Regions from separate parts of the Aquabacterium sp. NJ1 genome, predicted to be linked through region 3. Evidence: predicted binding sites of a transcription regulator. Region 3 holds the regulator's gene; each other region holds the start of a gene.

Region 1 (5,094 bases), 2.7 Mb from region 3:
CGCCTTACTCGATGGATCGTAGTGCTTCCACCACTGCACCGAGGGTCGGGCGGGTGGCGGTGATGCGCTGGATGCCGAGCTGGCGGCAACGCTCGGCGATCTTGGGGTGGGTGACGAGCGCCTGGGTGGTGGACCAGTCCGGTGCCGGCAGGCCGCTGGCAGGCAGGTGGTGTTCGACCAGGTGGTCGATGGCTTGCGAGCTGCTGAACAGCCAGATGTGGCGGCTGGGCTGGCCCAAGGCCTGGCTGGCGAGCCGTTGTTGTGCGGGGCTCCATTCGCCGGGCCCGCGCTGGTAGGTCAGCACGGCGTGAACCGTGGCGCCACGTTCGCGCCATTGCTGCGTCAGCCAGTTGCGGCCTTTGGCCTCCTGCTGGTCCCCGCCGCTGATGATGGCGACCTGCTGGCCTGGCCAGTCCAGCGGGGCCAGCAGTGGCCACAGGGCTTCGGAGTCGAATTGTTCGGCCGAGGCGTCGGGTGACAGCACTTGCTCGGCACGCAAGCCGGCAGCATGGCCGGCAGCCAGCAGGCTGTGCGCCGTGCCCGGGCCAGGCGTGGCGGCCAGGGTGCCTTCGGCCCAGGTGGCGCCCTCGGGCCGCAGCTTGAAGAACCACTCGACGGCGGCCGGGCTGACAAACATCAGCAGGCGCAGCTTGCCCATGTCATGCCAGGTCTGCAGCACGGGCTGCGGGTCGGCGGGGCCGTCGATCGAGATCAGGGGCAGGGCATGGGCGTCCAGTCCGTTGGACTGCAGGTCGGCCGCCCAGATGCTGGCCTGGGGCTCGGGGCGCGTCACCAGCACCTGCATGGCATCAGGCATGGCGTGGGGCAAGGGGGCGGTCAAAGTGCGGCCAGCCAGTCCGGCCCGGCCTGGGCCTTGAGCTGCTCGGCCACCGAGCGGCCCAGGGCTTCGGCCTCGGCGTGGGTTTGCGGCTGCCCTTCGGCCTGGGCCTGCACGAGGCTGCTGTGCTCGGGGTGGCCCAGCAGGCTGCGCAGCACCAGGGTGTCGCCACGCCATTCTGCAAACGCTGCCAGCGGCATGGAGCAGCTGCCGCCCATGGCGCGGGAGACGGCGCGCTCGGCCATGGTGGCCAGCCAGGTGGGCTGGTGGGCCAGGCTTTGCAGCGCGGGGCCCAGGTCGGCGTGGTTCTGGCGGATTTCCAGGCCCAGTGCGCCCTGGCCGGCGGCCGGCAGCATGTCGGTGGTGGCGATCAGCTCGCGGATGCGGCTTGCCAGGCCCAGGCGCTTGAGGCCGGCGGCGGCCAGCACGATGGCGTCGTACTGGCCTTCATCGAGCTTGCGCAGGCGGGTGTCGAGGTTGCCGCGCAGGGCTTCGATGCGCAGGTCCGGGCGGCGGGCGCGCAACTGCACCAGGCGGCGCAGGCTGGAGGTGCCAACCACGGCGCCTTGTGGCAGCTCGGCCAGGCTGGCGTACTGGTTGGACACCAGCGCGTCACGCGGGTCTTCGCGCTCCATCACGGCGGCCAGCACGAAGCCTTCAGGCAGCTCCATGGGCACGTCCTTGAGGGAATGCACGGCCAGGTCGGCGCGGCCTTCTTCGAGCGCGACTTCCAGTTCCTTGACGAACAGGCCCTTGCCGCCCACTTTGGACAAGGCGCGGTCCAGGATCTGGTCGCCCTTGGTGGTCATGCCCAGCAGCTGCACCTCGCGCCCGAAGCGGCTTTGCAGCAGGTCGCGGATGTGCTCGGCCTGCCACAGGGCCAGGCGGCTTTCGCGGGTGGCGATTACCCAGGGGGTGGAGGATCCGGACGGGGAAGTGGGGGGAGAAGCAGGCGCGGTCATGCGCCGATGCTATCAGCCAAGCCGCGCGGCGGCCTTAACGCTTGTCAGCCAGCATCGCCAGGCGGCGTTTTTGCGTCTGGTTGATGTAGTACTGCAGCGTGCGGTCGCTCCAGTCCATGCCGATCAGCTCGCAGCCCAGTCGGGCGCCTTTGGATTCGGGATGGATGGCCGTGACGTGGTGGATCATCAAGGTGACGTCCATGCTGGTGTCGTCATCCAGGTCCAGACGGCATTGGCCGATCTTGACGCCGGCGGCGATCATGGGCACGTTGTCCGGCAGGAACAGGGCCACGCCGCTGAGGCTCACGTCCAGCACGCGCAACGCCAGTTGCATTTCGGGCATGGCAGGGTGGCGGAACCTGGCCACGGGGCTCTTGGTGGCCAATGGTTGCACGCGGAATGCAGCCCGGCGCTGGAAGCGGTAGAGCACGGTGGGGTATTGCGCATTGAGGGCGCTGTGGTGGCCGCCCTTGACGTGCACCACGCCTTCCAGGTCGAACTGGAGCTTGATGCTGTCGAGGTAGGCCACGGCCACGATCTCGCCGGACTCCAGCAGGGCGTCCAGCCGGGCGTCGCTGTCTTCGGCACTGAAGCACAGGCCCCGGCCGCCTTCTGCCGCCCACATCAGGGTGGTGTAGCTGTCGCCATTGGGGCCGCTGAGCGTGACCATGGACTTGGCGTCCAGCAACTGCTTGAGCAGGGCCTGAATCTCGACGGACGAGGTGATGCGGTAGTCGTCCAGCTCGGCGGTGGCGGCGCGTGAACCTGGCATGTGGGCCCTTGGGTGCTCAATGCATCTTGGTGGGATCGGTGGCGTTGCCCATCATACGGCTGAGGTCGTTGATCCAGGGCTCCGCCAGGTTGCGGATCTCGGCATCGTTGACCAGGATGCGCTGCATGATGCGTGTCTTGAGCGCGACCTCGTCGGGCCCCAGGGGGTGGTCGTCGGAGGCGTGCTTGAGCTGGGCGATCAGCACGGCGCAGGCACCTTCCAGCTTGACTACGGTGTCCCAGTCGCCGGCGCGTGCGGCGTTGAGCATGTCCAGGCTGGCGTGTTCGATGGCTTCGTAGTAGCTCAACAGATTCCCGTTCATCAGGTCTTCGTCGGGCGCAGTGATCAATTCCGGGGCGTTCATGCGTGCACCTCCATGGCTGCGCGTACAACAGTGGCATCGGCGGGGGCGATGGCGACCCACGCGTCTCGGATCGGAGCCAGCAGCCTGACGCATTCATCCAGCGCTTCGGTGTCGTTGCGCAGGTTGCCTTGTGTCAGGCGCATGGTGATGTAGCCGTACAGATCGCACAGCTGCTGGGCGAGTTGGCCGCCGGCACGCATGTCCAGGCCTGCCTTGAGGCCTTCGTCGACGATGCGCACGGCCTTGGAGACCGCCGCGCACTTGGCTTCGATGTTGCGCGACTGCATGGCGCCCTTGGCCTGGGCGATGCTGTCGAGCGCACCGTTGAACAGCAGTGTGATGAGTTGATGCGCGGAAGCGCCGCTGACACCGGTCTCGATGTCAATCTGGCGGTAGACGCTGCTCATGTTTTTTGAACCGAACATACTGGCGGAGGATCCGGTAGCAGTGGCGTACATCTGGAGCTCTTGGGTGATGCTGATTTCAGCGTTAATGCTTTATCGGCATCACCCCTCGCAGCTTGAACTCCTGGGTGTGATGTGATCCCAGGAAATAGGCGGTATTCAGGCCGCGTTTGCCGACATCGAGACGTCGTCTTCGTGCATGGACGACGTCGATTGCGCGTATTGCTCCAGCAGGCGCTGGCGGAACAGGGCGCCTGCGGCAGATGGGTTGTCCTGCCCGTTGATGGGGGCCGAGGCACCCAGCGCCGCGGCCAGCGGGTCCTCGCTTCGGGTCAGTGCCAGCAGGCGTGTGGCCAGGCCCGATGAACGACCTGCGCCGCCACTGCCATCAAACAATTGTTCGACCTGGCTGGGGTCTTGCTGCAAGGCCTGGTTCAGTGCGCCTTCGTCCACCTGCAGCTGGCCGTCCTTGAGCTGGATGCCGATGGACTGGAAGGGCTGGCTCAGGGAGTTGGCACCGGCGTTCGCGCTGAAGGCTTCCTGGATGTGCTGCTCGATGGCGTGCGCCGCCTGCAGGCTGGGGTCCGAGGTGGACGGGTCGCTGGCGGCCAATTGGGTCGCCATGTCGTTGTAGGCATGCGCGAAGGACTGGATGTCCTGCACCATGGCCTGCGTGTCGGACTCGACGTGGATCCTGACGGGATCAGGGCTTGTGCCATTGAGCCTGAGGGTCAGGCCCGACTGCTCATCCTCGATCAGGTTCTGCGGGGATTGCACCTGGCGACCATCGATGCGCAGCCGGGCGTCCTGCGCGGGCTGGGTCAGGGGGGCGTTGCCCTTCATGGACTGAGGGTCCACGCCCATGGATGCGAGCGCCTGTGCCGCTTCCGGTGAAGTCTTGCCGTCCGCTTCCGGGCTGGCCTTGAAGCCGTTGGCTTCGCCGGTGGCCGTCGAGCGCAGCACCAGGCGCGAGCCCGTGGCGTCAGAGACCACCAGGGCGATCACGCCCACGCCGGCCGCGTTGATCTTGTCGCGGATGCGCTCCAGCGAGGTGTCCTTGGGGCCCAGCATCACGCTGGCCTTGGGCCAATTGGGGTTGGTGGAAAAGGTGCTCAGCGAGGTGTTCCAGCTGCCCAGCTCGATGTTGAGCGTGCCGATGCCCACAACGGTCGACAAGGACGAGAAGGTGGTGGAGGCCGTGCTTTGTGCCGTGGCCAGTGCGTCCACATTGATGGCGTAGTCGCCCGGCGTGGCTTTGTCGCTGACAGCCTGGACCACCGCCTCGTTGTCCGATGTGGCCTTCGTGGCCTGCCAGGTCTGGGTCTTGTTCAGGCGTGCGGCCGCATCCATCACCGCGGAGGTGGCGCTGCGCAGCCTGGCTGCTTGCGAAAAGCGGGCGTCCGGTTCGCTGTCGGCCGAGGAGGCGTTCACATGGGCTTGCGGGCGCGCAAAAGCAGTAGCAGCGCTGACCATCATCTGGAGGTCAACGCCGTCAACTCTTGTTGCTGAGCCTACGGTAGCCATGATGCAGTCCTCTAAAGCCTCATCACACCTGTGAACAGCGGCCTGAGATGGCCCCATGCCATCCGCGTCACACCGCTTGTCCTGTGTTTCGGCTGGAACTGCTCAGCCTTGAGGGCTGAACCGTGAAAATGTCACTAACCTTTATTCCAGTTTGTGATCATCTGTGTCACGTAGCTGCTTTGGCCGCTGATGTTGGCCATGGTCTGGTCCAGCGCCGTGTATTGCGCGCG
Region 2 (5,094 bases), 390 kb from region 3:
GCGTGCCTTACAACACGGGCGGCATGCTCAAGCAACTGGCCACCGTGGCGGTGCGCATCGTGCGCCACAGCTTCCCCGGCGGTGAGCGCACGCTGACGCCCTTGCAGCACCCTGCGGTGCCGCGCTGAGACGCTGCACGAAACGCCGTACGGAGGCCCCGCCCGAAGCCCCGCAAAGGGGGAGGACGCCCGGAGGCAGGGTCCCTACAATGCGAGGCGGCCTGCTCGATCAGGCCCCGCCCCACGAGAGCCCAACCAGGGCTCTACAAAAGCCCCAGGTTGGATTCTTGTCATGGCCCACGCTTCCCACGCCATGCTGCCTGTGCCCCGCATGGATGATGCGGACGCCACGGCAGATGCGCGACTGGCCGCCTTCGCGGCCGAACTCGATGCACTCAGGGCCGAGACCATGGCCCAGGTCGGCGAACGCGATGCCCGTTATGTCGTGGCCTTGCTGTGGACGATCCGAGGCCTGGAGAGCCTAGGGCGCATCCTGCTGCTGGGCGCACCGTGGTGGCCCACCTGGTGGCTGGGTGCGGTGATCCTGAGCATATCCAAGGTGCTGCAAAGCGGCGAATTCGCCCACAACGTGATGCACGGCCAATACGACTGGATGAAAGACCCCCGCTTCGAGGGCAAGACCCACGATTGGGATCTGGCCTGCACCAAGGAAGACTGGCGCCATTCGCACAATTTCCTGCATCACCACTACACCAATGTGCTCGGCCTGGACCGGGACTTCGGCTATGGCGCCATCCGCCTCTCGGCCGATGTGCCGTGGGAGCCGCGCCACCTGATCCAGCTGCCGTATGCGCTGATCGGCGCCTTCGTGTTCGAGTGGGCCATCGGCGTCTACAACATGGAGCTGGAACGCCTGCTGATCGAGCGCGATCCCGCCGTGCGCGGCCAGGTCAAGGCCCGCATCCAGGCGCTGTGGCCCAACTACCGCGCCAAGATCTGGCGCCAGGTGAAGAAGGACTACCTCTTGTGGCCGCTGGTGGGCGGCGCCGTGTCATGGGTGCTGGGGGCGGGCTTCATGCCAGGCTGGCTGGCCATCCTGCTGGGCCACGCCATGGCCAACGTGATGCGCAATGTCTGGAACTTCATCGTCATCTTCTGCGGGCACTTCCCCGAGGGCGTGGCCACGTTCGAGCAGGCTGACATCGAAGGCGAAACCCAAGGCCACTGGTACCTGCGCCAGATCATGGGCTCGGTCAACATCCGTGGCGGCTTCGTCATGCAGATGCTCACGGGCCACCTGAGCCACCAGATCGAACACCACCTCTTCCCGGACATGCCCTCGCGGCGTTATGTGGACATCGCACCGCGCGTGCGCGCCATCTGCGAGCGCCATGGCGTGCGCTACAACGAAGGCAGCCTGCTGTGGCTGTGGCCCTCGGTGGCCTGGCGCATCCTGCGCTACACCTTCCCGGGCGGGCAACGCATCCGCCAGGCCGTGGTGCTGCCCACCCACTGAGCGCGATCAGGGCCGCATCTCGGCGCCTGCCCCACCCACAGACCCCCCGCAGCCACCTATCGCGCCCCCAGGCCGCGCGCCTGTGATCGCCCGATAAGCGGGCCCGATCAGGGCAATCCTGTAGGAATTTGCCTGACAGGACACTCAGCGCCGATCCGACGCGCCTTACAGCACCCTGCCTATTCAGAAATCGAAGGGTGACAACCAGAATTCAATCCATGCCGACGAGATACAAAACCGGCGCAAACAAAAGCTTCAGCAAACCGCCCTTCCAAACCGATTCAAAGGACAACGACATGACCGCCGATCAAATCCTGACCGAAATCCGCGAAGCCAACCTGTCCTACCTGATGCTGGCCCAGAGCCTGATCCGCACGGACCGCGAACAAGCCCTGTTCCGCCTGGGTATCTCGGAAGACACCGCCGCCATGCTGGCCGTGCTGACCCCGGCCCAGATCATGAAGCTGGCCTCGGGCAACAACCTGCTGTGCCGCATGCGCATGGACGACGACCTGGTGTGGGGCCTGCTGACCAACCACGGCAAGGCCAGCAATGACAGCGTGACCCGCCTGCACGCCAACATCCTGATGGCCGGCCGCCATCAAGAAGCAGCCTGATCCAGATCGCCCGCTGCCACGTATACGTTTAGACCAGTCTGTAGGAGTAGCACCATGCGCACCAAGAGCCTGTTGACCGAAGCCAAGCAAATCGACCGCGCCGTCACCCTGATCAACCTGGGTGCCCGCCTGCAGGTGCTGGAGTCCGAAACGGATCTGTCGTATGAGCGCCTGCTGCGTCTCTACAAGGAAGTGGCCGGCAAGTCGCCCTCCAAAGGCCAGCTGCCCTTCTCGACCGACTGGTTCATGACCTGGCAGCCCAACATCCATTCCAGCCTGTTCCTCAACATCCACGAGTACCTGAACAAGGCCGCCGAGATCGACGAGATCGACGTCGTCATCAAGGCCTACCAGTTGTATCTGGAACAGACCGAATCCCAAGGGCTGGAACCGCTGCTGTCCGTCACCCGCGCCTGGCGCCTGGTGAAGTTCATCGACAACGGCATGCTGACCCTGACCCCTTGCTCCAAGTGCGGTGGCCACTTCGTGACCCACCCGCATGAAATCGCCCGCCACTTCGTGTGCGGCCTGTGCAACCCACCCGCTCGCGCCGGCAAAGGCAAGTCGGCTGGTGGCCTGCACATGCACTGATCCTTTGAATGACCACCCTCCGTCTGCGTGAACATTTCACGGATTGCCGGCACCTTCGAGCACCACCGGCTCAAGAAGCACAGGCAGCTGCCGTAACAACAGACGGACGGTTTGGAAGCGAAACGTCCTTGCTTGTCTCCTCCTAGCACCAAACAAGTGCTTTCATGCGGACCCCTGATCGGGTCCGCTTTTTTTGGCTGGCAAGCCGACGGCTGAACTTTCCATCTGGTGAGACCTGAGCGTGAAAAAAGCCCGAGCCGTGGCGTTGTTCACATCATCAAACCTTCGGCAACAGCCGAAGATGCATACATGATTCGACCCGAACGCGACACACCATGTTCGTCCTCATTGGCTACGTTATCTGCTTAGGCTGCATTTTTGGCGCCTACGCCATTCACGGCGGGAACATGGCCGTGATCATCCACGCCATCCCGACGGAAATGATGGCCATTGGCGGGGGCTCCATTGGCGCCTTCCTGGTGAACAACCAGCCCAAGACCGTCAAGGCCGTGCTGGGCAACTTCGGGCCGCTGTTCAAGGGCTCCAAGTACACCAAGGCGCGCTACATGGAGCTCATGGCGATGCTCTATGAGATCTTGCAGAAGGTGCGCAAGGAAGGTTTGATGTCCATTGAAAAGGACGTCGAAGAGCCGCACAGCTCGGCCCTGTTCAAAAAATACCCCACGGTGGGCAGCGACCACCACGTGATCGAATTCGTCACCGACTACCTGCGCATGATGGTCTCGGGCAACCTCAACGCCCACGAGATCGAAGCGCTGATGGACAACGAGATCGACACCCACCACCACGAGGGCCATGCCCCGGTAGCCGCGGTGGCACGCCTGGCTGGCGCCCTGCCCGCTTTCGGTATCGTGGCCGCCGTGCTGGGCGTGGTCAACACCATGGGCTCGGTGGGCCAGCCACCCGCCGTGCTGGGCGGCATGATCGGCTCGGCGCTGGTCGGTACCTTCCTGGGCATCTTGCTGGCTTACGGCGTGGTGGAGCCGCTGGGCGGCCTGATGGAGCAAAAGCTCGACGAGGCCACCAAGGAATTCCAGGTCGTCAAGACCGTGCTGCTGGCCAGCATGCAGGGCTACGCACCGCAAGTGGCCATCGAATTCGGCCGCAAGGTGCTGTACTCGACCGAGCGGCCGACCTTCATCGAACTCGAAGCCCACGTGAAGAAGAAGTAAGCCATGGCAGGTGATTCGAAGAAGGTCCAGCCGATCATCATCAAGCGCATCAAGAAGGGTGGCCACGCTGCCCATGGTGGCGCCTGGAAAATCGCTTACGCCGACTTCGTGACCGCCATGATGGCCTTCTTCCTGCTGATGTGGTTGCTGGGCTCCACGACAGAGGGTGACAAGAAGGGCATTGCCGATTACTTCAACTCGCCGCTCAAGGTCGCCTTCTTCGGCGGCTCGGGCGCGGGGGATGCAAGCTCCGTCATCAAGGGCGGCGGCAACAACCTCACCGAGTCTGTCGGCCAGATGAAGAAGGGCCGCACCACCGAGGTCGCCATGGACAAGGCCCGCAAGAAGGCCATCCGCCAGGAACAAGCCAAGGCCGAGGCCGAGCGCCTGCGCGCCTTGAAGTCCAAAGTGGAAGAGGTGCTGGCCAATGACGACCGTCTGGCCAAGTACAAAAGCCAGATCCGCCTGGACCTCACCGCCGAGGGCCTGCGCATCCAGATCGTGGACGACCTCAACCGCCCCATGTTCGACAGCGGCTCGGCCGAGGTCAATGTCTACATGCGCGACATCCTGCGGGCCATTGGGCATGTGCTCGAAGAAGTCCCCAACAAGCTGACCATCGAAGGCCACACCGATGCCAAGGCCTTCAGCTCGGGTGAACGCGGCTACAGCAACTGGGAGTTGTCTGCGGACCGGGCCAACGCTTCCAGGCGCGAGTTGATTGCCGGCGGCCTGCCGGGCAACAAGGTGCTGCGCGTACAGGGCCTGTCATCCAGCGTGCCCTACGAGAAGGACAACCCGGACAGCCCGATGAACCGGCGCATCAGCATCATCGTGATGAACCGGGAAGCCGAGGACCGCTTCTTCGATTCAGCCCGAGCGGAAGCCGTGCCGCCGGAAGCCGTGGATGGCGGCGAAGACGCCGATACAAAACCCTCAAGGCCGACTGACAGCGGTCGATAAGCCTCTAGCGAGTGCGGCATAACACTGGGCGCCGCCGATTTGAAACAAGGATGAGCCATGAGCACCCCCGCAGACATGAAATTTCTCATCGTGGATGACTTCTCCACCATGCGCCGGATCGTCCGGGGCCTGCTCAAGGAGATTGGCTACAACAATGCCGAAGAGGCCGAAGACGGCGCTGCTGCATTGAACATGCTGAAGAACACCAAGTTCGATTTCGTGGTCAGCGACATCAACATGCCCAACATGAATGG
Region 3 (5,094 bases):
AGGAGCGTTTCGAGACGATGGCCTTCATCGAAAAGCTGGGCCGCACGCCTTCGCAAGCCCAGCTGGCTCAACGCCTGCTGGACGCCGGTTTCTCGGCTGTGCTGGTGCGCAAGATGCTCGACGCCATGCCCGCCGAAGTGAGCAACGGTTCGCACGACGAAGTGCAGTGGGCCACCCAGGTGCTGCAGCGCAACGTCAACACCGCCGACCACGAGCTGCCCATCGAAGACCAAGGTGGCGTGTTCGCCTTGATCGGCTCCACCGGCGTGGGCAAGACCACCTCCACCGCCAAGCTGGCTGCCACGTTTGCCGCCAAGCACGGTGCCTCCAACCTGGGCCTGATCACGCTGGATGCCTACCGTGTCGGTGCCCACGAACAGCTGCGCGCTTATGGCCGCATCCTGGGCGTGCCCGTGCACATGGCCCATGACCGCGCCGCGCTGGAAGACCTGCTGGAGCTGCTGTCCGGCAAGAAGCTGATCCTGATCGACACCGCTGGCATGGCCCAGCGCGATGGCCGCACCAAGGAGCTGCTGGACATGCTGGCCCATCCCAGCATCCGGAAGCTGCTGGTGATCAACACCGCTGCACAAGGCGACTCGATTGAGGATGTGATGCATTCGTATCACGCCGAAGCCTGTGCCGGTGTGGTGCTGTCCAAGCTGGATGAAGCCGTGAAGCTCGGTCCGGCACTGGATGCGTTAATTCGTCACAAATTGAAAGTTTTGGGTGTAGCTAATGGCCAACGGGTGCCCGAAGATTGGCATCGTCTGTCGGCCCAAGCCCTGGTGCACCGCGCGCTGAAAGCCAGCCTGAACCCCGCGTACAGGCTCGATCCCAACGAAGTGAGCCTGGTGTTCTCGGGGCCGGTGGCCGCCAATCCCCTGTCTACCCCGCGTCACGTTTGATAGCAGCTTGTCACCAACGTCAACCTAAAAGACAGCCAACACATGAGCCGCCACGACAGCCATCAGGTCAGCGCAAGCAGTCCCCGCGCCCACCATCCGGTGGACCAGGCGCAGGGCATGCGGCAGATGTTTACCTCCCGGGTGTTGCGCTTTGTGCCGGTGGTGGCCAACCCCAGCACCGCTTGTGGTGGCCTGGTGCTGGAGCGCCTGTGTGCGGCCTATGCCGGCTTCAACCTGAAGGTGCTGGTGGTGGATGCGAGCGATCAGGCTCGCCCGCCCGGCGAGCTGGCCGAATTTGATCTGGCCGAGGGCATCGAGGTGCTGTCCGACCAGATCAGCTACATGCCCGCCAAAGGCCTGCCGCTGCGTTACGTGGATGCGCGTGGTTCGTGCAGCAGCCTGCTGGACGCCATCGCCAACGCGGCGCCACAAGTCGATGTGGTGCTGGTGCATGCCTCTGCCAGTGCCATCGTGCGCCTGTTCTCGCAGCGTGCCCGTGGCACCAACCTGCGCCCCTTGTTGTTCACCAATGACCTGGCTGAAGGCCTCACCGACGCGTACGCCGCCGTCAAGGTCATCAGCCAGCGCGGCAGCTGGATGGCCTACGACCTGCTCGTGTGCGCCACCGCCCGCAGCCAGCAGGCCCGGCCTGTGGCCGAGCGCCTGGCCCGCTGCGCCGATGATTTCCTGGGCGTGGCCCAGCGTGACTGGCAGTTGTTGGACCCCCGCGAGCCGGCCACCGCCGACCCGCATCCCAGGTTCATGGAAATGGCAGCCGGCTTGCTGCGAACGGCGCTGCCGCTCGCACTGAGCGACACGGCTTTTGATCACCTGATGTCGCCGGGGGCAGCATTGCCTTCAAGCGCCGCCCCCGTACTCAATTGATTGATGTTCATGGAGCAGAGCATGTACACCGCCAAAGGCCGACTTGAGATCGACGCGATGCTGCGCCAATACAGTCCTCTCGTGCGTCGCCTGGCGCACCAGATGATTGCCAAACTGCCTGCGAACGTCGAGATTGATGACCTGATTCAGGTTGGCATGATCGGCCTGACCGACGCCCTCACGCGCTTCGACGCAGGGCAGGGCGTGCAGTTCGAGACCTTTGCCACCCAGCGTATTCGTGGCGCCATGCTCGATGAGCTGCGCGGCGCCGACTGGCTGAGCCGTGGCACCCGCAAGCAACAGCGCGACATCGAAGGCGCTGTGCACAGGCTGGAGCAGCGCCTGGGCCGCGCGCCGCATGAAAGCGAAATCGCCAGTGAAATGGGCATGACCCTGGGTGACTACCAGGAGATGCTGGGCAAGGTGCGTGGCACCCAGCTCATCTACCTGGAAGACATGAGCGGCGAGGACGGTGACAACGATTACCTCGATCGCCACGTGACCGACGAGGGCAACGACCCCTTGAGCTTGCTGCAAGACCACCGCATGCGCCATGCTCTGGTCGAGGCCATCAAGAACCTGCCCGAGCGTGAGCAGTACGTCATGAGCATGTACTACGAGCAGGACATGAACCTCAAGGAAATCGCGGCGGTGCTGGGCGTGACCGAGTCACGCGTCTGTCAACTGCACAGCCAGTCCATTGCTCGCCTGCGCGTCAAGCTGCGGGAGTGGTAAGCGCATCGCGCTTTTGAGAGGCAGACATGCTGACGATGTTCCGACGCAAGCCAGCGGTACCCGAGCCCATCGAGCCGGTGGCCCAGCCCCTTGTCAATCTGGGTGCACAACAACTGGCCGAAACGCTGGAGCGTGACACCAGTGGCCTGGGCTGCGAAGCGGCGCAACTGCGCGGCAGCCTGGAAGACACCACGGCGGTGGCCAACCACCAGACCGAGACCTTGGCGGGGCTGGTTTCTGCTTTGCAAGACATCGTTCGTTCCCAGGACCAGATCCACGCTGAAACCGTAGGCGGTATGGCCTCCATGCAGCTCGCGCGCGAAAGCGTGGCCCATGTGGGCCGCGAAGTCAGTGGTGTGGTCGAAACCTTGCACCAGGTATCCGATGCCGCTCAGCAGATTGCCCAGGTGGCCTTGCAGACCCGGCTGGTGGCTTTCAACGCCTCCGTCGAAGCCAAGCGCGCCGGTGAAGCTGGCGCCGGTTTTTCTGTGGTGGCCGATGCCGTCAAGGACCTGTCCACCCAGGTGGAATCCATTTCCAAGGCCATCCAGAGCACGATCGGCAAACTCGATCAGCGCATCCAGTCGCTGGCCAGCGACCTGACCGATCAGGCCCATGCCGCCACCAACAACAAGAACCGCCCAGCCACTTTCCATGAAGCCTTGCATGGTGTGGAGGAGGGCGTGCAGCGCATCAGCGCCGCGGCCGATGCCAGCCGCCAGCTGACGCAAGGCGTGAACGAGCAGATCAGCCTGATGGAAGGCGAGGTCAACAAGGCTCGCAAGGAGCTGGCCTCGGCGTTCAAGCGCAGTGATGCGGTGTTGACCGTGTCAGAGCGCCTGATGGAGGTGATCGCCGCCTCGGGCGTGGAGACCTCGGACACGCCCTACATCGACCTGGTCAAGCAGGTGGCCGGCCAGATCTCCGATGTGCTCAACGAGGCCCTGGCCTCGCGGCGCATCACGCTGGAGCAGTTGTTCGACGAGAACTACCAGCCCATGCCCGGAACGCAGCCGCAACAGCATGCGACCAAGTTCAATGCCCTGACCGACGACTTGTTGCCGCCCATCCAGGAGGCGGCCATCCGCGCTTTGCCGGATGTGGTGTTTTGCATCGCGGCCGACCGCAACGGCTACATCTCGACGCACAACCAGATCTACTGCCACCCGCAGCGACTCGGTGATGTGGTCTGGAACACCGCCAACTCACGCTGGCGCCGCATCTTCAATGACCGCACGGGGCTGGCCTCGGCGCGCAACGAGAGGCCCTTCCTGTTGCAGACCTATCGACGCGATATGGGGGGTGGCAAGTTCGTGCTGCTCAAGGAAGTGGCCGCCCCGATCACGGTGGCGGGCAGGCACTGGGGTGGCTTGCGCCTAGCCTACCGCTTCTGATTTCGACTTGGCTTGATCAGCCAATGCGCCCCAACAAAAGGTACTCCATGAGTACCTTTTGTACGTGCAAGCGGTTCTCCGCCTCGTCCCAGACGACGGACTGCGGCCCGTCGATCACTTCGGCCTCGACCTCTTCACCACGGTGCGCTGGCAGGCAGTGCATGAACAGCGCATCCGGGGCCGCCACGGCCATCATGTCGGCGTCCACGCACCAGTCAGCAAAGGCCTTCTTGCGTTCCTCGTTCTCGGCCTCGAAGCCCATGCTCGTCCACACATCGGTGGTCACCAGGTGCGCGCCACGGCAGGCGTCCATCGGGTCCTTGAAGACCTTGTAGCAATCGGTGTTGCTGATGCCGGCGACAGCCGGGTCAATCTCGTAGCCGCTGGGCGTGCTCACGTGCACGGTGAAGCCCAGGATCTCGGCGGCCTGCAGCCAGGTGTTGGCCATGTTGTTGCCGTCGCCCACCCAGGCCACCACCTTGCCCTTGATCGAGCCGCGGTGCTCGATGTAGGTGAAGATGTCAGCCAGGATCTGGCAGGGGTGGTATTCGTTGGTCAGCCCGTTGATGACCGGCACGCGCGAGTTGGCTGCGAACTTCACCAGCTTGGCTTGCTCGTAGGTGCGGATCATCACGATGTCGACCATGCGCGAGATCACCTTGGCGCTGTCCTCGATCGGTTCGCTGCGGCCCAACTGGCTGCCGTCGGTGGTCAGGTGCACCACCGAGCCGCCCATCTGGTACATGCCCGCTTCGAAGCTCACGCGGGTGCGGGTGCTGGCCTTCTCGAAGATCATGGCCAGGGTGCGGTCCACCAGGGGGGTGTACTTCTCGTAGTTCTTGAAGCGCTTCTTGATGATCGCGGCGCGCTCGAACAGGTAGGCGTACTCCTGCTCGCGAAGGTCCTTGAACTGCAGATAGTGTTTGATGAGACTCATACCGGGCTTCATGCGAATTCAGACGTCAGTTTAAGCAGCGCTTGTTTCAGACAGGAAGGCCTTGACCAGCGGCGCGAGGATGGCGACGATCTCGTCGGCTTCCTCCGCCGTGATGATCAGGGCCGGCAGCAATCGGATGACCTTGTCGGCCGTGATGCTCAAGAGCAGGCCGGCGTCCACGGCGCGCTGCAGCAGCACGCCGCAGGGGCGGTCGAGCTCTATGCCGATCATCAGG

What was found. Region 3 encodes FliA, which starts transcription of late flagellar genes. Its sites were predicted from a motif close to CTAAAGTTTNNNNNNNNNNNGCCGNTA; they were not measured.
Region 1: fliS (flagellar export chaperone FliS) is a predicted target of FliA. The motif match lies at 3,435-3,461, and genes of this name have one in related genera.
Region 2: motA (flagellar motor stator protein MotA) is a predicted target of FliA. The motif match lies at 2,754-2,780, and genes of this name have one in related genera.

What each region holds. Positions count from the first base shown of each region.
Region 1 is NZ_JRKM01000001.1:3,868,996-3,874,089, forward strand. It holds gene JY96_RS16585 (uroporphyrinogen-III synthase) at 5-829, opposite strand; gene hemC (hydroxymethylbilane synthase) at 838-1,800, opposite strand; gene JY96_RS16595 (flagellar brake protein) at 1,835-2,572, opposite strand; gene JY96_RS16600 (flagellar protein FliT) at 2,589-2,894, opposite strand; gene fliS (flagellar export chaperone FliS) at 2,933-3,343, opposite strand; gene fliD (flagellar filament capping protein FliD) at 3,500-4,921, opposite strand; gene fliD (flagellar filament capping protein FliD) at 4,999-5,094, opposite strand, start outside.
Region 2 is NZ_JRKM01000001.1:1,558,007-1,563,100, forward strand. It holds gene JY96_RS06560 (acyl-CoA desaturase) at 1-128, shown strand, start outside; gene JY96_RS06565 (acyl-CoA desaturase) at 292-1,476, shown strand; gene flhD (flagellar transcriptional regulator FlhD) at 1,773-2,093, shown strand; gene flhC (flagellar transcriptional regulator FlhC) at 2,148-2,684, shown strand; gene motA (flagellar motor stator protein MotA) at 3,020-3,877, shown strand; gene motB (flagellar motor protein MotB) at 3,881-4,840, shown strand; gene cheY (chemotaxis response regulator CheY) at 4,898-5,094, shown strand, end outside.
Region 3 is NZ_JRKM01000001.1:1,167,089-1,172,182, reverse strand. It holds gene flhF (flagellar biosynthesis protein FlhF) at 1-908, shown strand, start outside; gene JY96_RS05075 (hypothetical protein) at 951-1,793, shown strand; gene JY96_RS05070 (RNA polymerase sigma factor FliA) at 1,815-2,528, shown strand; gene JY96_RS05065 (methyl-accepting chemotaxis protein) at 2,555-3,922, shown strand; gene argF (ornithine carbamoyltransferase) at 3,939-4,871, opposite strand; gene JY96_RS05055 (aspartate aminotransferase family protein) at 4,890-5,094, opposite strand, start outside.